Regions from separate parts of the Corynebacterium genitalium ATCC 33030 genome, predicted to be linked through region 1. Evidence: predicted binding sites of a transcription regulator. Region 1 holds the regulator's gene; each other region holds the start of a gene.
The links. Region 1 encodes LexA, which represses DNA repair genes until DNA is damaged. Its sites were predicted from a motif close to CGAACANNTGTTCG; they were not measured.

Region 1 (7,895 bases):
GGACCTCTGCCGACTGGCCAAGATCAGCCTGACCGAGGTCACCGAGTCCGTCACCCGGGCATCGTCACTAACCACGATCATTCAGCTCGTCGCAGCCGGCTTCGGTTCCACACTGCTGCCGGTGTCAGCAGTCTCCGCCGAATGCTCCCGCCCCGGCGTGACAGTGGCTGAGTTCGATACCGCCGTGGCGGCAGAACGTAACGTGGGGTTGGTCTACCGTTCCTCCTCCACCCGCGCCGCAGAGTTCACCGCGCTGGGCGCTGCGATTACAAAGGCCTACGAGAACACTGTCGCCGAAGGCGAACCGCTGGGTCTCACTGTCTAGTCCCGTTCGCTCAGGTTGTTCACTCTCAGTAGCTTCTACCTTTACCTGCTGCGCGGGTAAGATCAGCCGTTGATTATGAGCACCCCCGAGTCTTCCCCGCCCATCACCCGCGACGCCCTCAAAGCGCGTCTCGACGAGCTGCCGATTGCCCAAGTCCGCCGCTTTGACAGGCGCCTGAAGAAGGCGAAGGCTCCGAACGCTTTAGCCGCGATCCACACCGACTTAGAAGAAGAAGTTGCGAAGGTCGCCGCGATTGACGCTCTGGTCCCGCAGATCACCTACCCGGAGCAGCTTCCTGTCTCCGCCCGACGCGAGGACATCAAGAACCTCATCAGGGACAACCAAGTCGTCGTCATTGCAGGTGAAACGGGATCTGGTAAAACTACCCAGATCCCGAAGATGCTGCTTGAACTGGGCCGTGGCCGGCGTGGGCTGATCGGCCACACCCAACCGCGGCGAATCGCTGCGCGCACTGTCGCTGAGCGCATCGCCGACGAGCTCGGCCAGGACATTGGGCGCTCCGTCGGCTACGCCATCCGCTTCGATGACCGTGTGTCTGCCACGACCGCGGTCAAGCTCATGACGGACGGCATCCTGCTCGCCGAGATGCAGCGGGACCGCTACCTGAACGCCTACGACACGATCATCATCGATGAGGCCCACGAGCGCTCCCTCAACATCGATTTCTTGTTGGGCTACCTCAAGCGGCTTTTGCCGTACCGGCCGGACCTGAAAATCATCATTACCTCCGCCACGATCGACCCAGAGTCGTTCGCGGAGCACTTCGCCGACAGTGACGGTAACCCGGCGCCCATCATTGAAGTCTCGGGGCGCACCTACCCAGTGGAGATCCGCTACCGTCCGCTTGAGACGGAGGTGCCCACGAAAGACGGCGGCACGAAGGTCGTCGACACAGACATGCTCGACGGGCTGATTGAAGCCTTGAAGGAGCTCATGGCGGAAGGTGACGGCGACATCCTGTGCTTCTTCGCCTCCGAGCGTGACATCCGTGACGCAATGGAGCTCATTGAAAAGCAGCGCTGGCGCGGTGTCGAGGTCACTCCCCTGTTCGGCCGACTCTCCAACGCCGAACAGCACCGGGTATTCTCCCCGCACTCCGGGCGCCGCATCGTGCTAGCCACCAACATCGCGGAGACGTCACTGACTGTCCCCGGCATCCACTACGTGGTGGACACCGGCCTGGCGCGCATCTCCCGCTATTCCACGCGCACCAAGGTGCAGCGCCTCCCCATCGAAGAGATCTCGCAAGCCAGCGCCAACCAGCGCTCGGGCCGCTCCGGCCGCATCGCGGACGGTATCGCGATCCGCCTTTATTCAGAGGACAATTTCCACGCCCGCCCCGAATTCACCGACCCCGAGATTCTGCGCACCAACCTGGCCAGCGTCATCCTCCAGATGACGAACCTGCGCTTGGGCGACATCGCGGAGTTCCCGTTCGTCCAGCCACCGGACAAGAAGGCTGTGCGCGACGGCCTCATGCTCTTGCACGAGCTCGGCGCCATCACCGATAAGGAAGACCAAGACATGCCGGTGCTCACAGGCATCGGCCGCGACATCGCGCGCATTCCTGTCGACCCGCGGATGGCCCGCATGCTGGTGGAGGCACACCGCCTCGGTGTACTGGACGATGTCACTGTCATTGTCGCCAGCATGACCATCCAGGATGTCCGCGAACGTCCGTTGGAGTTCCAGGCGCAAGCCGACCAGGCCCACGCGCGTTTCAAGGACAAGACCTCCGACTTTCTCGCTGCGCTGAATTTGTGGGATTACCTCAAAGACTCCCGGAATGAACTGTCCGGCAACGCCTTCCGCAAGCGCATGAAGAAGGAGTACCTCCACTACATGCGCATCCGCGAGTGGTTCGACCTTGTGCGCCAGCTCCGTGAGGCGGAGAGGCAGCTCGGCTGGGCCCGCACCGCCACCGCAACGGACGATCACGATGACTCGCGGGACCGCGACCCCAAGTCCATCCACCAGGCCTTGCTCACCGGCCTGTTGTCCAATATCGGTGCCCGCGACGGCACTTCGAAGGAGTTCAAGGGAGCACGCGGCACACGCTTCATGATCTTCCCCGGTTCGGTGCTGGCGAAGAAGCCGCCGGAGTTCGTGATGGCTGCCGAACTCGTCGAAACGTCTCGTCTGTGGGCGCGTGACGTCGCCGCTATCGATCCCGCCTGGGTGGAGAAAGTCGCCGGCGGCCTGCTCAAGCACAACTATTCCGAGCCGATCTGGTCCATCAAGCGCGCCGCGCCCATGGTGCATCAAAAGTCCATGCTCTACGGAGTCACGGTTGTCGCTGATCGCCTGGTGCCGTACCACCGCGTGGACATGGATGCTGCGCGCACCATGTTCATCAGGCACGCGCTTATCGACGGCGAATGGAACGCCCACCACGCCTTTCTCAAACACAACGCCAAGCTCCTCGAAGAGGCCGCCAAAGTCGAGGAGAAGGTGCGCCGCCGCGGTCTCGTTGTCGACGAGGAGGCGTTGTTCGACTTTTACGACGAACGCCTGCCGGACAACATTGGGACCGGCCGCCACTTCGACGCATGGTGGAAGAAGAAAAAGCATGAGGACGCCGCATTCCTCGACTTCGACCCGAGCGCACTTATCGACGATTCCGACGCTGACACCAGCGAAGACTCCTTCCCCGACAAGATCCGCCAGGGAAGCATTGACTACGACCTGCAATACAAGTTCGAACCGGGCGACCCCTTTGACGGCGTCACCGTCCTTGTCCCTGTTCCCCTGTTAGCGGGTCTGGAGGAGCGCGAATTCGACTGGCTCGTGCCCGGTTTGCGCGAAGAACTAGTCACAGAGCTCATCCGCTCCCTACCAAAGGCGTTGCGCAAGACAGTCGTTCCTGCACCAGAGTTTGCCGCGCGCGCCCTAGACAAGCTCGTTCCTTACGAATCTCCGTTGAACGAGCAGCTCGCCGAGGTGTTGCGCTCCCTCGGAGGGCACGGCATTAACGCATCCGATTTCCGGCCCGAAGCGTTGCCGCCTCACCTGAAGATCACCTTTGCCTCCATCGACCGTAAAGGGAAGATCACCGACCACGACACGTCGCTGGCCGCGCTGAAGAAGCGCCGCGCCGGCCAAATCACCTCGTCTGTAGCAAAGGCGACCAAGAAGGCTGAATCCGACTCAGTTACGAAGTGGACGGAAGACACCCTTGGTGATGTGCCGGAAACTGTGACAACAAAGATCGAAGGCAACAACGTCGATGCTTTCCCCGCCTTGGAGGCGACCAATGACGGCGTACGTGTGAAGGTGTTCCCGACAAAGGCCGCTGCTGATCAATCCATGGTGACGGCGACGTTGGCAATGCTCATGCGCCAAATCGACGTCTCGGTCTCCCAGATGGTGAAAGGCCTGCCGTTGCGGCAGCGTGTGGCCGTCGATAAGTATCCGCACGGTGGTGCCGCTGGGCTGGTCGAAGATGCGCGCGTCGCCGCGATCCGCGATCTCATGTTCGCCCACGGTGGACCAGTGCGTACACCTGCAGAATTCGACGCGCTACTGAACAAGGTCAAGCCCGAGGTGGCCGGCATGGTTCGGCGCACGGTCGTCGGCATCGCCGGTGGTGTGGTCGAATACATCAACACTGCGGCGGAACTTCAGAACTGGGATGGCCCAGCTATCGACGACATCCGCCAGCAGATGAACTTCCTTCTACCCAAGAACGCCATCACAGTGCACGGGATGGAGAATCTTCAACACCTTCCGCGGTACATGTCGGCGATCCAGATTCGGCTCGAGGAGATGAACCGCGACCCCGACCGCGATGCAGACCGCCAATCGGTAGTCGACGACGTGAAGAAGTACCTCGATGCCAAACTGGCCCGGCTACCGCAGGCGGCCCGTAAATCCCGGGCAGTCAAGGACATTCTGTGGCGGATCCAAGAGCTGCGTGTGAGCTTATTCGCTCAGCGACTCGGTACAGCGAAACCGGTAAGCCCGAGGCGGATCGAGAAGATGGTGGATAAGCTCTAGATGCCTTCCATGCCGCGGTCTTTGCGGCGCATCAGCCTGATCTCGGATTCGAAGTCGTCGGCGCTTTCGAAAGACTTGTACACGGACGCGAAGCGCAGGTAGGCGACCTCGTCGAGTGCGCGGAGCGGCTCGAGGATGGCAAGGCCGATTTGGTTCGACGGAATCTGCGAGCTTCCCTGCGCGCGGACGATCTCTTCCACCTCTTGGGCGAGGCGCTTCAAAGCGTCATCGGAGACATCGCGTCCCTGGCACGCGCGGCGTACGCCGACAATGAGCTTGTCACGGTCGAAGGGTTCGCTGACTCCGTTGCGCTTGACCACGGTCAGGACAGCTTTCTCGACCGTGGTGAAACGACCACCGCACACGGTGCATTCACGTCGGCGCCGAATGGCCGATCCTGCGTCGACTAGGCGCGAGTCAGAAACCCGAGAGCTATCGTTCTGGCAAAAGGGGCAGTGCACCCCTCAAACTCTACTCCCCCAGAAAAATCTTTAGCGGTTGTTCACTGTTGCAACGGCGTTCTGGAGATTCGCAGACTCGTTCACCGGCTCCGGGCTGAAACCGTCGTCCTCGAAAGAGAACGCGCCGCCGAAGATAGAACCCGCAACGAGACCGAGGCCGAGCAGTGCGCCCATAAGCGTGGCCGCGCGCTTCTCGCGGCGAGTTTCGAGAGCCGTGTTCGGGCTGTCCGGATCCTCTGGGCGCGCTCGCAGGGGTGATTCATTCATTCGATTATGCTCATCGAGTGTTCGAACATGACGGTGCGAGGCACGAATCACCGGTGCACGGTCAAGGTCCCAAACATCCGCTGGCTCAACCTCAGCAGAACGGAGGTTATCGGTAGTATTAGCACTGTTAGGGCGGGCGAGAGAGATAGTCATCATTCTTCCTTTCTTGGTTCGGATTTGATTCTACGAACCGCACCGGACATGTTCGATTGCAATGATCGCTAGAATGTTCGATAGTTCCTATGTTCGATTTATAGCAAGGGCCGTAGAGTTTGTCTAGACGTGGTCAAGAAATATCGAACAAATTTGCCTACGCATGGTAAAAGTGGACACAAGGGAACCGAACGGTGCCGCGTGTCGTCGAACATTGGTGAGGAATTCCAGCGCTGAGTTTCTCGCCACACCGATAGGAACAAGGCACCGAGGACAACCGATCAGAGGAGAACAGGAACATGCCCCAGAGCGCAGACAAGAAACCGGACATTAAGACCCTGACAGAGAGGCAGCGCCGCATTCTCGAAGTCATTCAGGATGCGGTGGTGCTCCGCGGCTACCCGCCGAGCATTCGGGAGATCGGCGATGCCGCCGGCCTTCAGTCGACGTCGTCTGTGGCCTACCAGCTCAAGGAATTGGAGAAGAAGGGCTTTCTCCGTCGCGACCCGAACAAGCCCCGCGCCGTTGATCTGCGTCACCTGCCGGAGAATGGCCGGAAGAAGCGCAAGGCTGATCCGAAACCGGACGATGCGGCACCGCCGCGCTACATCCCCGTCGTCGGGCAGATTGCTGCGGGCAACCCGATTCTCGCTGAAGAGAACGTCGACGGCTACTTCCCTCTGCCGGAAGAACTCGTCGGCGACGGTGATCTCTACCTGCTCCAAGTCGTGGGTGAGTCCATGCGCGACGCGGGCATCCTCGACGGCGATTGGGTTGCCGTGCGTACCCAGCCGGTAGCGGAGGAAGGTCAGTTCGTCGCGGCGCTTATTGAGGGGGAAGCAACGGTGAAGGAGTTCCACAGGGATTCCTCCGGTGTGTGGCTTCTCCCCCACAACGAAGCCTTCGCCCCGATCAAGGGGGATGATGCTGAAATCATGGGGCTCGTTGTCTCCGTGTTTCGTAAGCTCTAGACCATGTCCCCTTTGAGCAGGTAAGGAAGACCCATGAACGCCGAAGAGCGATGCCAGCTCACCGCCTCCCACGGGCATGTGGAGTCTGCTGACCCGCGCTCGCAATCGGCCTCTCGGGCGAGCTCCTCTATCGCTCGAGCAGCTTTGGCGCACCTGCCAGACGATGGCGTCGTGTTCGTTGATTCCGGTGCAATGGCCGTGCATGTGGCCCAATCGTTCGCAGAGGCGGTGACATCAAGCGGCACCGGCAACGCAGCGGCGTTGTCCTTTGTCACGCACTCCATTCCTGTCGCCCTGGAGTTATCCAGCACAGCCGGTACACATGTTCAGCTCCTGGGCGGCTCCGTGAACTACGCGGCACAGTCCACCGCTGGTGACACGACCTTGCGTACGCTCGCGTTGATGCGGGCAAAGGTCGCCGTGATCGATGCCGACGCTCTCACCGTCAACCACGGCCTGTCTACGGATGATGCCCAACAAGCCGCAGTGAAGTCGGCAATGGTGATCAACGCTGAGAAGGTCGTGGTTCTTTGCAACTCCGCACGGTTCGGCCAGGAAGCGGTAGTCAGTTACGCCCCGCTCGACAGCATCGACGTGCTCATCACTGACGCGGACGCTTCGGATGAGGTGGTGCAGAAGCTGTCTGAACACGGCATCGACGTAGTCCGAACCGACCCAGACCACTAACTCGGTTCTACGCTACGACGAATTCTGCGTACTGCTCGGCGAGGACGCGGGGCAGGCGGACGTCGATAAGCGTGCCCTCTTCGTTGTACTCCTCGCTGCGCACAGTGCCCTCCTCATGGACGCGTGAGACAACATCGCCGCGGGTGAACGGGACGAGCAGCTTCACGTGGGCATCGAGAGTGTTCAAGAACATCTCGATCCGGCCCTCAAGCTCGTCAATCCCCTCGCCGGTCACGGCGGAGACGAAGACGACATTGTGCTTCGAATCCGCGAACGCGTGGCGTAGCTCGGCTAGCACGACGGGGTCCGCTTCGTCGATCTTGTTCACCACGATGATCTCCGGCGGAATCTCCTCGCCCGTGTCCCGGGTGATCTCCGCCAGGACATCGTTGACGGCCTTGATCTGCTTCAACGGGAACGGGTCGGAGCCATCGACAACGTGGAGCATGAGGTCAGCGCCGACCACCTCTTCCAGGGTGGACTTGAACGCCTCGACAAGCTGCGTGGGCAGGTGGCGGACGAAGCCGACAGTGTCGGTCAGGACGACGGTGCGGCCGTCAGCAAGCTCGGCGCGTCGCGTGGAGGGATCCAGGGTGGCAAACAGTGCGTCTTCGACGAGCACCCCAGCGTCGGTCATCGCGTTGATTAGCGAGGACTTGCCGGCGTTCGTATACCCGGCGATGGCGATCTTCGGCAGCGTCGAGCGCTGGCGCTGAGCGCGCTTGATGTCGCGGGCGGTCTTCATCCCGGAAAGGTCGCGGCGTAGCTTAGCCATGTCAGTGCGCAGACGGCGACGGTCGGCCTCAATACGCGTCTCACCAGGACCACGCAGACCCACACCACCGTTGGAGCCTGCCCGGCCGCCAGCCTGACGCGACAGGTTGCCACCCCAACCACGGGTACGGGTGTAGAGGTATTCCATCTGCGCCAAGGACACTTGCGCTTTACCCTCTTTGGACTTCGCGTGCTGGGCGAAGATATCCAGAATGAGCATGGTGCGGTCGATGACTTTGA
Region 2 (7,895 bases), 230 kb from region 1:
CGAAGTACGTCGATACAGGCGCGATGTACCGAGTGGCGACGCTCGCTGTCTTGCGCGCTGGTGTCGATCCCTCCGATACAGATGCGGTCATCGAAGCCACGCGCGATCTTCCGTTGGAGGTCAGCGACGATCCGGATTCCACCGAGGTGCTTTTCGACGGTGAAAACGTCGCCCGCGAGATCCGCGAACGCGAGGTCACGCAAAACGTTTCTGCTGTGTCCGCCATTCCTGAAGTGCGCGTCAACCTCGTCGAGCTGCAGCGCAAGCTGGCGCATGACGCGCACCGCGCCATTGTTGAAGGCCGCGATATTGGCACCGTCGTGCTTGTCGACGCCCCAGCCAAAGCCTTCCTTACCGCCTCACCCGAGGTGCGGGCCACACGGCGCTACAACCAGGACGCCGCAGCCGGCCGCGATGTGGATTACGACACCGTTTTAGCCGATGTGATCCGCCGTGACGAGCTCGACTCTTCCCGCGCGACGAGTCCGCTGCGCCCCGCTGAGGATGCAGCCGTGATCGACACCTCTGAGATGGGCAAGGACGACGTGCTGAACAGCCTGATCGGGCTGATCGAAAGGAGCGCACAGTGACGCATCCACACGATGAAGACGAAATCGAGTTCTTCGAGGGTGATTTCGACGAGGGTGATTTCGATGAGTCGGAGTTCGGTGAAGCTGATTACGGAGAGTCTGAGTCCGATTCCGACTTTTCTGACGATGACCTGACCGAAGAAGATTGGGCGGAAGTAGAGGAAGCCTTCGGTGTCACCGCCGATGGCCACCTCGAAGAAGCCTTGCCTACGGTGGCTATTGTCGGCCGGCCAAACGTGGGCAAGTCCACGTTGGTCAACCGGTTCCTTGGGCGCCGTGAAGCTGTCGTGGAGGATCACCCTGGTGTGACCCGTGACCGCGTGAGCTACCTGTCGGACTGGAACGGACAGCGCTTCTGGGTGCAGGACACCGGTGGCTGGGATCCGGACGCGAAGGGCATTCACGCCTCCATCGCGCACCAGTCGGAAGCGGCGATGGCTGATGCTGACATCATTGTCATGGTCGTCGACTCCCATGTCGGTGTCACCGAATCCGACGCTGTCATGGCGAACAACCTGCAGCGCTCCGAGGTCCCTGTGATCCTTGTGGCGAATAAGTTCGAGTCCGAGTCCCAGTGGGCGGATGTCGCCGAGTTCTATTCGCTAGGTCTTGGTGACCCGTGGCCCGTATCGGCGTTGCACGGCCGCGGGGGTGCCGACGTTCTCGATGAGATCGTGAAGTCGTTCCCAGAGGAGCCCAAGTCGGCGAACTCGGTCACGGAAGGACCGCGCAGGGTTGCGCTCGTCGGAAAGCCGAACGTCGGCAAGTCTTCGCTGCTGAACAAGCTGTCGCGGGCGGACCGTGCGGTCGTCGATAATGTCGCTGGCACGACCGTTGACCCCGTCGACGAGCTCATTCAACTTGACCAGAAGCTGTGGCGTTTCATCGACACCGCTGGTCTGCGCAAGAAGGTCAAGAACGCCGAGGGGCACGAGTATTACGCGTCGCTGCGCACACGAGGCACGATCGATGCCGCCGAAGTGTGCGTTGTGCTTATCGACGCCTCCCAGGAGATCACCGAGCAGGACCAACGCGTCATCAGCATGGTGCTCGACGCCGGTAAAGCAATGGTCATCGCGTTCAATAAGTGGGACTTGATGGACGAGGACCGTCGGTACTACTTCGACCGCGAATTCGACATGCAGCTGGACCACCTGCCGTGGGTGTCCAAGATCAACATTTCTGCGGAGACGGGCCGTGGGCTGCACCGCCTGGAGAAGGAAATGACCACGGCGCTGGAGAACTGGGATAAGCGCATCTCCACCGGCCAGTTGAACAACTGGATGCGGGACGCGATTGCCGCGAACCCGCCGCCGATGAAGAACAACCGCCTGCCCAAGGTGCTCTTCGCCACCATGGTGTCTACGCGCCCGCCGACCATCGTTCTGTTCACCACTGGCTTCCTCGACGGCGGGTACCGCCGATACCTCGAGCGAAAGTTCCGTGAACAATTCGGCTATCACGGCACCCCGGTGCGCATTGCCGTCCGCGTGCGTGAACGCAAGCCCCGTAAATAAGGAGACGCCATGACCGGACAGTCACGCCGTATCACCCGCACCGTCACAGTCGATGGGGTCGACCACACCTACCAGTGCTCTGTTCCGGTCACCTTAGAGGGGGACAAGTTACCGGTCATTCTGGCGATTCACGGTAAGGGTGACAACGGGCATGACTTCCTCGTGGGCACGGGACTCGGTGCCGCCAAAGCGATTGTCGCTGCGCCGACCGGGCGTGGTCTGGCGTGGAGCCCCGCGCCCTACGCCGTGACGACGGTCGAGGAAGACACCGCACTAATTCACGCCATCCGTGACGACATCATCGCCACCTACTCCGTCGACCCGGAGCGGGTGTATCTGGCCGGGTTTTCCAATGGCGGAGGGTTTGTCGCCGTGCTTGCCGTGAATGATCCGTCAGCCTATGCCGGTGTCGCGACCGTCTCAGGGGCGATTCGTGTGGATATGGATCTGCTGGAGCAGGGCACTCCGATCGACTACCTGAACATTCACGGCACCTGGGACGACGTTGTTCCCTACATGGGCCAAGACCGTGGAGTTCTGGGCACCATCATGCCGGCTCCCGACGTGGTCGCCGCCTTTGAACGCCGAAATGGCGATACTGCTCGCACAGTGCACATCCCAGTGGAGGGCATGAGCCACGAATGGCCCTCAGGGATATGGGCCAGGGGCCGGGGCATCGACGTGACCGATGAGATCCTCGGCTTCTTCGATATCGAGAAGTTGGCGGAGCAGGAGTAAACGGTGCGACGCGCAGTCCGATCGACCGCGTTAGGCGTCTTCGCCGCCGTTTTGCTCGCATCCTGCGCTGGTCCGGAAAGCTCCCCGCCAGAGACGAGTAGTGCCTCGGTGCCAGCGGAGGTCTCGCAACGCACCGTCAACGCCGCAGGACGGGAGCGGACCTATACGGTCTCCACCCCGCACGATGCGGACGAGCCTTTACCGGTCATCATTGCTTTTCACGGGCGTGGTGGCACCGGTGAGAGTTTTCTCACGGGCACAGGGTTGGACGACGCACCAGCAATCGTGGCTGCACCTGACGGTGTTGGTGGCGCATGGGCCCCGGCACCCTATGCCGACACCACACTGAAGGACGAAACCGCATTCATTGAAGCGATCGTCGCCGACGTGAAAGCCACCTTTCCGGCTGAAAATTCGCAGGTCTATCTCGTGGGGTTCTCCAACGGTGGGGGACTGGCCACCGCTGCCGCGGCAGCTCACCCTGACCGCTATGCGGGCGTAGCCACAGTGGCTGCAGCCGTGCGCACAGATCCGGCACAGTTCACCACAGGTGAAGCTATCGACTACCTGAACATCCACGGCACCTCCGACATCAGGGTTCCCTACGACGGCGAACTTCGCGGCACTAGTGACCGCATTTACGGCGCCGATGACGTCGTGGCGGCCTTCCGCAAACGCAATGGCGATGCAGGCCGAGTCGAGCACCTTGCCGTTGACGGCATGGGGCATGGGTGGCCGGCGGGATCTGGGGCCGACAGCGTGGACGTCACCGAGGAAATTCTTTCCTTCTTTGGTCTGAGTGCTCTCCCGTAACTGTTCAACTTTTCGCCGAAAAGGCGGCGCATCATTCTTCCGCTGTGGAAAAGGGGTAGCCAGCAGGGCGGAAGAAGGCGTGGATGTCGTACTCCTCGTCGCAGTAGCTGTGCGGGTCGTCGGGATCGAAGTCTGCATCGCGGCCCGTGCCGTCGTAGGTGTTGAAGAATTGGTTGTCGGGGACTACGAGCTCATCGTCTGGCACGGCCTTTGGCGGGAGCGGGTGGTAGTGGAAGATTTCGTCGAATTCTTCCTCGAGGTCCTGCAGATCAGCCTTGCACTGTTTGTAGAGGTCCCAGGCAGCTGTTTGCTCCTCCGGAATGTACGGATCGTAGGCTTGTGCGGTGGTCTCGTAGGCGTCGAGAACTGCGTGACTTTTCGCCAGAAAGTGCTCGGTTTGCTGTCTGAGGCGCTCGACATCGTCAACACTGCGCCGCCACCTGGGCGCTGTGGGGGTGGTGTAGGCGGCGAGCAAGCCATTGGGATCGGTCCAGTAGTAGGTGCCGTCTTCGAGAAGCCACACGATTGATCCTGTCACCGGGTCGGGGACATAGAATGCGCGGCGATCGGTTTTCAGGTTGTGGTGGTGCTGGCATAGGCAGAACAGATTGTCGGCCGTGGTCATGCCACCTTCGTCGTAAGGCTGGCGGTGATCGAGCTGGCAAGCCTGTGCCGGGCGTGTGCAACCCGGGTACACGCACGTGCCGTCCCGGCCGCGGACGTAGGCGGCGACATCAGCTGGCGCGTCGTGCCCAGCGACGACCTTCTTCGACGCGACGTCTAGGTCCACCTCGGTCGTGCCGTAGGTGGCGGCGAAGTGGTGCAGCAAGGCTGTGGAGTTCGGCCCGGTGTGCCCGAACCCGGGAATGAACGCCGCGGCCTCTTGGTCGACCTCACCGTCAGCATTTTTGGGGGCGTAGGCGTAGATCGTCGCCATCGCAGCCGGAGTGACGTCACCGGTGGCAAGCTTGACCAACGCGTTGGCCTGCGTGGTTCCAAGTTCGCGCGCGGTCGCCTCAATGCTTGCTCGCATGGCTGCAATAGTGGCGTTGTCAGCGTTCAGGGTCATCCATGCTGTATCAGCGCCCGCAGCGCCAGGGCCGAAGTCGAGATCATTCGTGCTGGGAGGACCCTTCTTACGCTTCTTCCGCCGCTCAGGATCGAATGCGGCTGCGTTGTCGAACTCCGCGATCATCTTGTTCAACCGCAAGCTGATCGTGTTGCTCGTGGGCAACGGTTGCCGGGTCCGGGTGGGGGTGAATATGTCCACCAGCACGTCATCGAAAGCTTCGTAGGCTTCGGCGGGTGCCTCGCAACCAAGGGCAGCGATTGCTCTTGCGATGGCGTCTAGTCTGTCGACGTCTAACCGCCAATGCTCTTTTTGGATCGCACGGAGACCCGGTAGCCGGCGCAGCGACTGGTAACCGTAAATGCCTTTCTCAACTTCGCCCTTGCGCAACCCGCTGCGTTGCGTCAAGCGGGTCACTTCCAGGTCGTAGTCGCGGGATCCCGCCAACACGTTCTCAGCGTCGGCGAATTCCATGAAGGCGTCGGCTTGACCTTGCCGGATGGACTTTCCGGCAGTTGCAGCGGGACAGTCCGGGTCTTCGGTGACGAAGAAAGGGGCCCGCTTACCCTTCTTCGCTTGCCTACAAGTGTCCATAGTGTCCCCCTCGACGTCGTCGGTTCCGTCCGGATAGCTATGGGAACATTCTTGCAAACCGATGTACCAACATAGCCAGAAACCGAACCCAAAATAGAACGCGCGTTCGAACGATGGACAGATCGCCCAGTGTCTGGCGAGGTCGTTCGAAAAGGCCGGGACGTCGTTAAGCTAGCGCCGCTCGTACACGAACGCGTCGGTGCGATAGGGGAGGGGAATGGGCTGACCTTTGTCGAACCCGAGGCGATCAAAGAGGTACCACCGGAGATTCTCGGTGACCTTCGCGCGCGTGGCCTCATTCGCCCGCAGCCAGTACGATCGCGTGCGTGCGAGTGCGAAGAGGTCGTCCGTGGTCACGGCTTCAAACCACTTCGTGCGCAGTTCGCGTGAAAGCGCCCATTGCTTAGCGACGTCGGGATAAAACCCTTCCCTCTGAACATCCCCCGAGTGACTGATCCGGGAGAGCCGCAGAACCCACGGATGCGACACGTCGAGAGTGTTCCAACACAGGAGCAGTTTGCCTCCAGGCGCGACGACACGGTGGGCCTCTGCGCTGGCCGCCGCGGTGTCGACCCAGTGCCAGGTTTGGGCACAAGTGATGGCGTCAACGGAGGCGTCAGTAAGCGGGAGTGCTTCACCGACTGCTCGGAGAGTTTTCACCTCGGGCATGCGAGAGCGCAACACCCTGAGCATGTCGTTGGAAGGATCAGCTGCGTAGATGGTGCGGCCAGGCTGCACCAGCAGCTCTGTGAGCTTGCCCGTCCCCGCGCCGAGATCGAGTACGCTGCCCGCCGTGCTTATGAGCTCGGGGATGGTAGTGGGGTAGGAGGGGCGTGTGGCGTCGTAAAGCTGCGCCCCGGACGCGAACGCTCTCGCTGTGTGTTGTCGCGATGCGGCGTCGCGGAACCCCGGCATATCTTTGGCGCTGGGTTTGAAGTTGCGTGGAGTGGGGCTGGCTTCCATTACGTGTCAACTTACCGGTCGACGCTTTGATTGCTAAGGTTGCCCACGAAAGCAGCGCCACGATTCCTAAGGATGCACCTTCACCGTGCGAAAACTCACACGATCAGCAGCGATAACCTGCTCTTTCCTGCTCTCTGCCGGGGCGCTTGCAGCATGCGGGGATGGCAATAAAGAGTCGATGCGCGCCGACAGCGTCGCCGAGGAAGTCACGCAGAAGGTTCGTGAGGAACTTGTGCAACCGGTGCGCGATTTCGAGGGTGAACCGTTCACTGAAACCCGGAAGATCAAAGCTGGTGGACTCGACCGGGAATTCATCCTCACCGTGCCGCCGGAAGTCGATGAGCGGTCTGATCTACCACTGATTTTCGCGTTTCATGGGTATACGAACAACGCGGAGGCAATGCGTCAGTTCACTCAGTTAGATAAAGCACATGCAGTGGTCGTGTACATGAACGGTGTGGGCAGCGCATGGGCGCCGGCGCCCTACGCGAAGACATCGGGGGAGCAGGATCTGGCGTACTTCGACGCGGTGCGGCAAGAGATGCTCGAGGAGTTCTCGATCGATCCCGCCAAAGTATTCGTCACCGGCCTGTCGAACGGCGGCGGGTTTGCCGCCTATGCCGCGTGCCACCGTTCCCATCAGATCACCGGCATTGCGACAGTGTCTGCCGCGTTCTACGACAAAGTCTTCGATGATTGTTCGCCAACCCCGGTCAAGCAGATCGACATGCACGGCACCAAAGACGGCATCATCGACTACTACGGGGGAGTGCGCCACAACGAGGCCATCCTCAGTATTCAAGACGTCATGGCTAACGCAGCTCGGCGAAACCACTGCGAACCCGAACCCGTCCGCGCAGAGATCCGCCGTCCCGGCGAAGAGCTCGTGTGGGAGGGCTGTGATGCGCAGCTGCGCCATTACCGCCTCGACGGCGGTAGGCACGTCTGGCCGGGCAGTAAGCAGGACGACAGCTTCGCCACCCAACCATCTGACGGATTCGGAACAGAGACGATTCTGGACTTCTTCGGTGTGGATTTCACCGGCGCGGTGGGGCCGAACCCGCAGTAACCGCACAATCAATTGCTCCGGCGGGTTTTTACCTATCCTGGTGTCCACGATCTCGAAAGTAAGGAGCAAATAGTGAACCGTGAACTTGTTTTCATCGTGTACGCCTCGGACATCGACGCATCGGTCGCTTTCTATAGTGACCTCCTGGGTCTTGAGACCGACTTTGTCACGCCCCGCTACGTCACCTTCGCGCTGGGTGAGGGGGTGTTCTTAGCGCTATGGTCGGGAAATGCCAACTCGCTGGAAGGTGCAGCGAATCGCACTTCGGAGGTATGCCTGAACGTGCCTGCCGAAGAGGTCACCACCACGTTCGAACAGTGGAAGAACAAAGGGGTAACGATCCTCCGCGAGCCCTATGAGGAAGTGTTCGGCACGACGTTTGTAATCGAAGACCCCGACGGGAATCTTATTCGCGTCGCGCCTATTGACTAGGTCTGCTGACGAGGCCAACAGCTGCAAAGAGTAAAGGCCTCGGACAACTCATCTTTCGACCCCTCAGCGGTGAGCCCGATCTAACCCCACTCCTGATTTTCGCGTGCCGG
Region 3 (7,895 bases), 1.1 Mb from region 1:
CCGACTTTCACCCATGCCTTCGCGAACGCCTTCTTGCGCTGAGTGAAGAAGTACACCGCGAGCACCACCGCCGCGATGAGCAGAATGAATTGGATCATGGCAGCCTCCTGGCCACAAGCCCGTCAGCAAGAATATTCACGCCGTTGACCAGCGATTGGCCCTTCGACATCGAGTATTCCGTGTACAAAATGTCCACCGGCTCCTCCGCGACGCGCCACTTGCGCTCATCCATCATCGCGACGATCTCGGACGCGTGCGACATCCCGTTCATCCGGATGTTCATCTCCGCCGCCACCTTCGCGTTGAAGGCACGCAGCCCGTTGTGCGCGTCGCTCAACCCCAGCTTGCGGGTCCGCGGCGACAAGAACACCACCGTCTTCAACACGATGCGCTTGATCAGCGGCACCTGCGAATTCTCCTGGTCGCCTGCAAAACGCGTGCCGACGATGATATCCACCGGCTCCGACCGCAACCGGCCCACCATACGCACCACGTCCTTGACCTGGTGCTGGCCGTCAGCGTCAAAGGTGACAAAGAAGCGCGCGCCGGGCTGGGCTCTGGCGTACTCGACACCCGTCTGGATTGCCGCACCCTGCCCGAGATTGACCGGGTGATTCACCAAGTGCGCGCCGGCCGCGTGGATCTGCACTGCCGAATCATCGGCCGAGCCATCATTGACCGCCACAATATTGGGAAACGTCTGCAGCGCATTCGCCAAAACCTGGTTGATCACAGGGCCCTCGTTGTAACACGGCACGATCAGCCACGTGTCTGCGAACTCGTTGCGCAAAGGATTGAGGGCCATGACCGACAGACTAGTCGCGCTTACCGGCCGCGGTGGAACAGGACCGCATAAACCCTTTTCATAGTGCTCAACGGCAGTGCGCGGTAGAGGTTCCGCACCGCTAGATTAACGGCGGCGCGGGGGCGGGAGATCAGGCCGTACTGAACAAGTTTGGCCTGCAATTCGCGTTCAGCCTTCCGCGTTTCCGCGGTCGTGCGGCGCTTCAACTGGGCGTCATTCACCCGGAAGTACGTCAGCGGCTCTGGCAGATTGTGGAGTTTCTCACCCGCCGCGATGAGGCGAGCCCAGAGGTCGTAATCCTCCATGTTGTGCATCGGCTGGTAGCCGCCGACACGTCGGACCGCCTCGGTGCGCATGAGCACGGACGGATGGTTCATCGGGGAGTTGATCCGAGCGTAGCGGGCGATCGCCTCGTGGGTCTCCGGCAGACGCCGGATCCCACCCGTGGTGGACGGGTCTGGGCGCTCGCCGTTGAACTCCTGCATCGAGGTGCCCAGAACCGCCACCTCCGGGTGCTCGCGCATGAACGCCAGTTGCTTCTCCAGGCGCTCCGGGAACGCGGCGTCGTCGGAATCCAACCGTGCGACGAATTCGGTGTCAACGTGCTTGAAGCCCTCTGCCAACGCGACGCCGAGTCCGCTGTTGCGCTCCAGCGCTACCGTGTCCACCGCGGCTGTCACGGAGAGTAGGTCCTCCACCTCGTGGGTCACCGGGCCGTCTTTGACCACCAGGATCCGCTCCGCCGGCCGCGTCTGGGCCGCGAGACTGTCCAAGGTCAACGCGAGCTCGTCGGCGGTGGTGTTGCGGTACACCGACATCAAGACCGTGACCGCGCCGGGCTGTTCATAGGGTTGTTCATGGGTCATGTCTGGTCACTCCCGAGCCGCATCGAGCAAGTACTGGCCGTAGCCCGACTTCAACATCGGCTGAGCAAGACTTTCCAGCGCGGCCGCGTCGATGAAGCCCTGGCGGTAGGCCGCGACCTCCGGTGACCCGATGACGGTGCCGGTGCGCTTCTGAATCACCTCGACATATGCGCTCGCTTCACTCATCGAGTCGATCGTGCCGGTGTCCAACCACACGTCGCCGCGGTGGAGGCGGTGCACCTTGAGCGCGCCCTTTTGCAGGTAAGCATCGTTGATGCTGGTGATTTCCAGCTCTCCGCGCTCGCTCGGCTCAATCGTCTTCGCGATTCGGACCACGTCATTGTCGTAGAAGTACAGACCGACCACGGCGTAGTTGGACTGCGGCTGGGCAGGCTTTTCCTCAATGGCGGTCGCGGTGCCGTGCTCGTCGAAGCTCACCACGCCGTAGCGTTCCGGGTCGGACACCTCATACGCGAAGATCGCTCCGCCGGCCGGGTCGAACGCGTCGCCCATCAGCCGCGTCAATTCGGCCCCTTCAAAGATGTTGTCGCCCAGGACCAGAGCCACCGAGTCGTCCCCGATGAAGTCCTCACCGATGATGAACGCCTGCGCCAGCCCGTCCGGGGAGGGTTGGACGGCGTAGTCGATCATGAGGCCCCAGGCGGAGCCGTCGCCAAGCAAACGCTCGAATGCGCCCCGGTCTTCCGGCGTGGTGATCACCAAGATCTCGCGAATACCTGCGCTGATCAGCGTGGACAGCGGGTAGTAGATCATCGGCTTGTCGTAAATGGGCATGAGCTGTTTCGAGATGCCCTTCGTGATCGGGTACAACCGTGTGCCCGATCCGCCCGCGAGGATGATGCCCTTCATAGAGGTGGAGTCTAGTGCGCGCCCGCGCAACCGCACGCGCATCGCCGTGCTTATCGACGCCCACGCGTGCCAGCCCGCAGACACACCGGCAGCATTTCTGCGCTTCGGCGGCCTGCGGGCAGGGGAGAATAGGTGACGATTAAGCGACGGGGAAGAGCACCGGGTCAGGAGGGCCTCCGGGGGTTGATCCCGGTGGCGGGTGGTGCCCTTTTGGTCGGTTGCGGAGTTTGTGGCCGATGCTTTCGTGGGCGTCGACGGTTTCGTTGAATCTCATCGGCCCGCCGTCTGCGGGGATCACCCCCACCCGGCCGGTTTCGGGGTCGCGGTCGACGTAACCCTTGTTACCTCTGCCATCTCTGCGGTCGTTGTTGCACATGTGGTGTTCGCGGCACAGGGCGATGAGGTTCTCGATGTCTGTCAGCCCGCCGTCGAAGAAGGACTCCATGTGGTGGATGTCTAGCTCGCTCATCGGGCGGTCGCACCCGTGCCAGGCGCATACTCCCTGCATGGCCAGCAGTGCGATGCGCTGGTGGACACTTGCCAGGCGGGTGCGCCCCAGCGAGAGGGGGACGCCGGTGACCGAGTCGAGCTGAGCGATGAAGTCGGTGCCTGTGAACCCGAGGCGGAGCATGTCGTACGCGGTCAGGCTGATCCCAGTGTTGGTCATGAACTTAGTGGTGTGGTCGGCGTTGTTCAGGTCATCGAGGGTCATGCCGACGACGACAGTGCCGATACCGCCCTGCGAGCCAGCCTTGGTTCCGGAGAAGTTGGTCACGATGTGCATGAATTGGTCGAAGCGCCGCTGCGACATCGTGCGCGTGTCTTTTGGCTCCTGCTCGGAAGAGCCCGATTTGTCGCCTATTCCGCCGCGCCCGAGGTCCAGCGCCGCCTTGAGCACCGCGGCTTCGCCGGCCGGAAGATCGATGGTGACCCGGCACATGCCTGCGCTGTCGGGCTTGCCCATGATGAGTTTCCGCGCATCAAAGTCCGATTGCGGCTTGTCCGGGCTGTTCTTCCGGCCGGCAGCGTTGGCGTTGTCCACGAGCCGGCGGACAAATTTGCGCAGGTCTTCTGGGCTGCGCCTGTTAGCCTCGTCGAGAGCTTTGGCGAGAATGACCGGGCGCCCCGGAACCGCGTCGTCGCGAAGATTCATCAGCTCGCGGTTGATGATGTCTTGCTTTTCCTTCGCCGCCTTCAGCGCAGCCTCTTTCGCCCGGCGCTTCGCCTCACGCTCTTCTTCCGCTTTCCGACGAGCCTCTTCCGCAGCTGCCGCTACCGCCGCAGCTGCTTCGTCCGCGTCGGGGGAGTCAGGGTCGATGCCGGCGAAGAGGAACTCGTCGTCGGGGGTGGTGTCCTCGACTGGGGCGAAGAGGTCCTCTCCTCGGCGTAGGCGCCCCATGGCCTCTGCCTGGGATAGACCGAGAACATCGCGCAGATACGCGGCAGGCTGGTTCGCGCCGACAATTCGGCCAGCTCCGTCACGGTCACACAGGTAGGCAAACGCAGCGTCGGCATATGCCTTCTGGCCTGAGAGGATCTCTTCGAGGCGCTCCATGTCGGTGCGGACAGCATCGAAGGCTAAAGCGTGGGGGTCAGCGAAGATGCGCGAAATGTCAGCCATTGCTTCTGCGATGGCATCCACGGCATCCGCCAAGGAATCTGCGCCAACTCGTTCGGTCATCTTCGCCACCCCCTTTTTTGTATGGTGCTTGGTCTTTGCCACATAACTTACAACCTCGCGTGGACAACCGAGCCACGAAAAACGCACGTATGTTCGATAAGGTGATTTGAAATCTTCGGATCTCCCCGAAATCCTATGGTGAACGACCTAAGACTGTTCCAACGGCAAGGTGAATTCGAACAGCGAAAAGGCTCCTCAAGCGCCCTACTGATCGTTAGTGCACGCGTTCTAAAGAGCTGGCCCTACCCCAGGTACATCGCCAGGGCCGCGCGCCAGTTCGTCGGCTTGAATCCGGTCGCCTCAATCTTGTCCAGTGCCAGCGTGGACTCGGCCGGCCGGGGCGCCTCGGGCCCGAAGGCCTCTTGGTATTGCGCGGTCGTGACCGGCTGGACGGAGGAGGGGTCGCCGCCGCAGGCGATGAAGACGGCCATGGCGATCTCGTCACGGGAGGCGGTGTCGCCGCCGGAGGTGATGTTGTACACGCCGTACTCGGCGCCTGAATCAAGCAGGTGCACGATGCCTCGTGCCAAGTCTTCGGCCCACGTCGGTCGCCCGCGCTGATCACTGACCACCTGCGGGCTGGCGTCTTCGCGTGCGAGCCGCGCCATGGTCGTCATGAAGTTACCCCCGTCGCCGAACACCCAGGACGTCCGCACTAGGTAGTGCCGGGGGCAGGCGGCGGTAGCGGCCTCACCCGCGGCTTTGGAGGCGCCGTACACGGACAGCGGGCTGGGTGCCTCGTCCTCGGTATGCACCCCCACAGTCCCGTCGAAGACGTAGTCCGTGGACACGTTCACCAGTGTCAGGTCGTAGCGCCCCGCAATCTGCGCGAGCTTCGCTGGACCCAGCGCGTTGACGGCCCAGGCCCCGTTTCGGCCGTCACCTTCTGCGCCGTTGACGTCGTTGAACGCCGCTGCGTTGATGATCGCGGAGTATTGTGTCCAATCCCGAGCGGACATCAACGTCGAGACATCAGAAGTCAGATCGAACTCGTCGTGGCCCACGAAATCCCCGTGGGGCAGCAACGGGCGCAACGCGCGGCCCAACTGCCCGTTCGCTCCGGTCACTAACACTCGGCGAGGGGGGACGGGGGAGGCGTCGGCAAGCATCGGATGCTCGAGATCCTTCGCTGAAACTTCAGTGGGCTCGAGCGGCCACTCGCTCTCGCGGTAGGAGCAGAACGCGTATTGCGCGTGTGGGCTCCAGCGCGCGTTGCACAGGTAAATGTACGTTGTAGCGTCCTCGAGCGCCTGGAAGCCGTTGGCGATGCCGCGCGGCACGAACACCGCAGTGTCCGGACCGATTTCGCACCCGTACTTCGCGCCGAATGTCGGTGAACCTTCGCGCAGGTCAACCCACGCGCCGTAGACGCGTCCCGTTGCAACAGAGACGTATTTGTCCCACGGTTCCGCGTGCATGCCGCGTGTCGCCCCACGCTGCGCGTTGAAACTGACGTTGTTCTGCTCCACGCGCATCGCGGGGTCGCCGGCCCAATTTTCCTTGAACCATCCCCGGTTGTCGCCGTGAACAGTTAAGGTGCGGACTTCAAGTCCCTCGATGGGCACGCTTGTCAGCGTCTCAAGCTCAGCCATACGCTCATCCTACGGCCGCAGGAAGCTATTGCCCGCGCGACGCGTAGGCATCTTCGACGGCGTCTTTCGCCTCCCGCCACCACGCTTCGTTGCTGCGGTACCACTCGATCGTATTGGCAAGACCTTCGCGCATGTCGGTGTAGTGGGGCCGCCAGGAGAGCTCGTCGTCGGCTGCGTCATCGGCGCCTCCCACGTCGGCGTAGAGGCACTCTTGGTCGGTTGTTCCTCAGGCTTCGGTAGAGGCTTCGGATTTGCCGGGTTGCGACGGGTGTCGCCTCCGCGGGGCACCGGCGGGGGGGGGGCTGGAGACCGGCAACGTTCTTAAGTTCGGAACGTTTTCCAAGTAGGTGGGGGTCAGTTAATGGAATGTATCCACGGCGGATTGGGCGCGAGAGTGAACGTACATGAGTCATGTCAACTCTTGGACGGCGGTCTGCGCTCGGCCGAGGTTCGAAGAGCAGAATCTCTAACCCCTGTAATGACAGTTAAAGTGCCATGAGCATGCCTGAAGAGCCACCGTCGACAATCGCAACGTCGGATGAATCCTGCTCAAGTTCCACAAAAACTTTCCCTCCGCTTGCATATGTACTAAATACTTGGTAGCTACTATAGAAATAGTATATACCGAAGGGAACAGGATGACAAGAGTTACGCCAGAAGAGAAAGTCGTGGCGGACACCACCCCAAGTCGATGGACTTTGCCTATAGTCCTTGTGGCGCAATTCATTACGCCGATGTCAATTTCCGGAACGGGCATCGCTCTTCCGCAGATCTCCACTGACCTTGGGGCAAACACGACAGCACTTCAATGGGTCGTTAACGGTTTCAACGTTGCGTTTGCACTGGGAGTTCTTGGCTGGGGAGCTGTAAGTGACCGTATTGGCTTTCGTGTGACTTTTGTCGTCGGATCTGCCCTATTCTCGGTGTCCAGCCTGATAAGCGCTGCTAGCCCGTCGCTTCTTTTGCTTGATTTCATGCGACTTATTGCAGGTTGTGGGGCGGCAGCCGTCCTCACTGGAGCTAGCTCTATGCTCTCTAACGCCTATGAAGGCAGTGCGCGAGGCCGAGCATTCGCCCTGTTTGGAACTATCAATGGATTGGGCTTGACCTTAGGCCCAACTATCTCAGGAATTTTGGTTTCGAGCTTTGGGTGGCGAGGAGTTTTTGCTGTTCATGGTGTAATTCTTGCGTTGGTTACATTGAATGCAAGAATCCTTCCTACAGCCACCGACGCTGCGCAGGATATTAATGAGACAAAGACACCGCTGTTAGATCTTTCCATTCTTAAGAACAGAGAGTTCCTCGCCATGTGTCTGGTGCCGATTGCGGGTTCTATTGGATTCGTTACAGTGCTGACTTATCTACCCTCTGCCTTCAGTGGCATTAAAGGTATCGGTGCGGGACAAGCTGGCCTGATCATGCTTGCGATGACAATCCCAGTCGTTGTTGCGCCAATCCTAGTGGCCAAACTGATTGAGAAAGTCACGTGGATAACGGTTGGCGTTGTGGTGTACCTCAGTCTGATCTGTCTTATTGTCGGAGACCTTGGCCTGATGCTGCTCACGCCCGAGGGGTCAATCGGGCTCGTAATTATTCCGATGATCTTGCTTGGCTTGGGCTTCGGCCTACCCATTGGCCTTGTAGATGGACACGCACTGGGGGTTGTTCCTCCTGAAAGGACCGGCACAGCGGCTGGCGTGCTCAACTTTTTCCGTGTGGGTAGCGAGGCTTTGTTCGTTGCCGGGTATGCGTTCATGCTTTCCCTGCAAATTCAACAACAGCTTTCCGGCGAAGCTGCGACAAGTACTGCGGCTGGGCAACCGGGCCACCCAGATGTCTATGCTGACGCTTTCAGTACAAGCGCGCTCACGCTGACGGCCCTTGTTTCGTTGGTAACTGTGTCTGTCTTGCTCGTACGGCGCGGTTCCAGCGCTAAGTTAAATGAAAAGGAGTAAGAAACAATGAGCACAACTATTCGTTCCTCTGAAACTCGAGACGTTTCCAGTCTCTCGCCTGTTTCGATGACTACCCTCCACGACTGAAGAACTTCTCCGCCGTCTTTCTCCGGGAGGAACTCCTAC

Region 2: a site for LexA is predicted at 5,417-5,430, ahead of HMPREF0291_RS08330 (HNH endonuclease signature motif containing protein). Genes of this name have one in related genera too.
Region 3: a site for LexA is predicted at 4,305-4,318, ahead of HMPREF0291_RS01895 (HNH endonuclease signature motif containing protein). Genes of this name have one in related genera too.

What each region holds. Positions count from the first base shown of each region.
Region 1 covers NZ_CM000961.1:1,531,779-1,539,673, reverse strand. Annotated here, with positions in the region: gene HMPREF0291_RS07225 (hydrogen peroxide-inducible genes activator) at 1-325, shown strand, start outside; gene hrpA (ATP-dependent RNA helicase HrpA) at 401-4,342, shown strand; gene nrdR (transcriptional regulator NrdR) at 4,339-4,803, opposite strand; gene HMPREF0291_RS07210 (hypothetical protein) at 4,834-5,070, opposite strand; gene lexA (transcriptional repressor LexA) at 5,523-6,194, shown strand; gene HMPREF0291_RS07200 (DeoR/GlpR family DNA-binding transcription regulator) at 6,228-6,881, shown strand; gene hflX (GTPase HflX) at 6,889-7,895, opposite strand, start outside.
Region 2 covers NZ_CM000961.1:1,759,067-1,766,961, reverse strand. Annotated here, with positions in the region: gene cmk ((d)CMP kinase) at 1-590, shown strand, start outside; gene der (ribosome biogenesis GTPase Der) at 587-2,107, shown strand; gene HMPREF0291_RS08340 (CE1 family esterase) at 2,117-2,845, shown strand; gene HMPREF0291_RS08335 (CE1 family esterase) at 2,849-3,658, shown strand; gene HMPREF0291_RS08330 (HNH endonuclease signature motif containing protein) at 3,690-5,321, opposite strand; gene HMPREF0291_RS08325 (class I SAM-dependent methyltransferase) at 5,493-6,284, opposite strand; gene HMPREF0291_RS08320 (CE1 family esterase) at 6,463-7,353, shown strand; gene HMPREF0291_RS08315 (VOC family protein) at 7,426-7,785, shown strand.
Region 3 covers NZ_CM000961.1:393,772-401,666, reverse strand. Annotated here, with positions in the region: gene HMPREF0291_RS01915 (DUF2304 domain-containing protein) at 1-98, opposite strand, end outside; gene HMPREF0291_RS01910 (glycosyltransferase family 2 protein) at 95-805, opposite strand; gene HMPREF0291_RS01905 (glycosyltransferase) at 826-1,671, opposite strand; gene rfbA (glucose-1-phosphate thymidylyltransferase RfbA) at 1,678-2,541, opposite strand; gene HMPREF0291_RS12115 (hypothetical protein) at 2,546-2,677, shown strand; gene HMPREF0291_RS01895 (HNH endonuclease signature motif containing protein) at 2,681-4,222, opposite strand; gene HMPREF0291_RS01890 (sugar nucleotide-binding protein) at 4,465-5,814, opposite strand; gene HMPREF0291_RS11710 (hypothetical protein) at 5,840-6,007, opposite strand; gene HMPREF0291_RS01885 (MFS transporter) at 6,483-7,769, shown strand.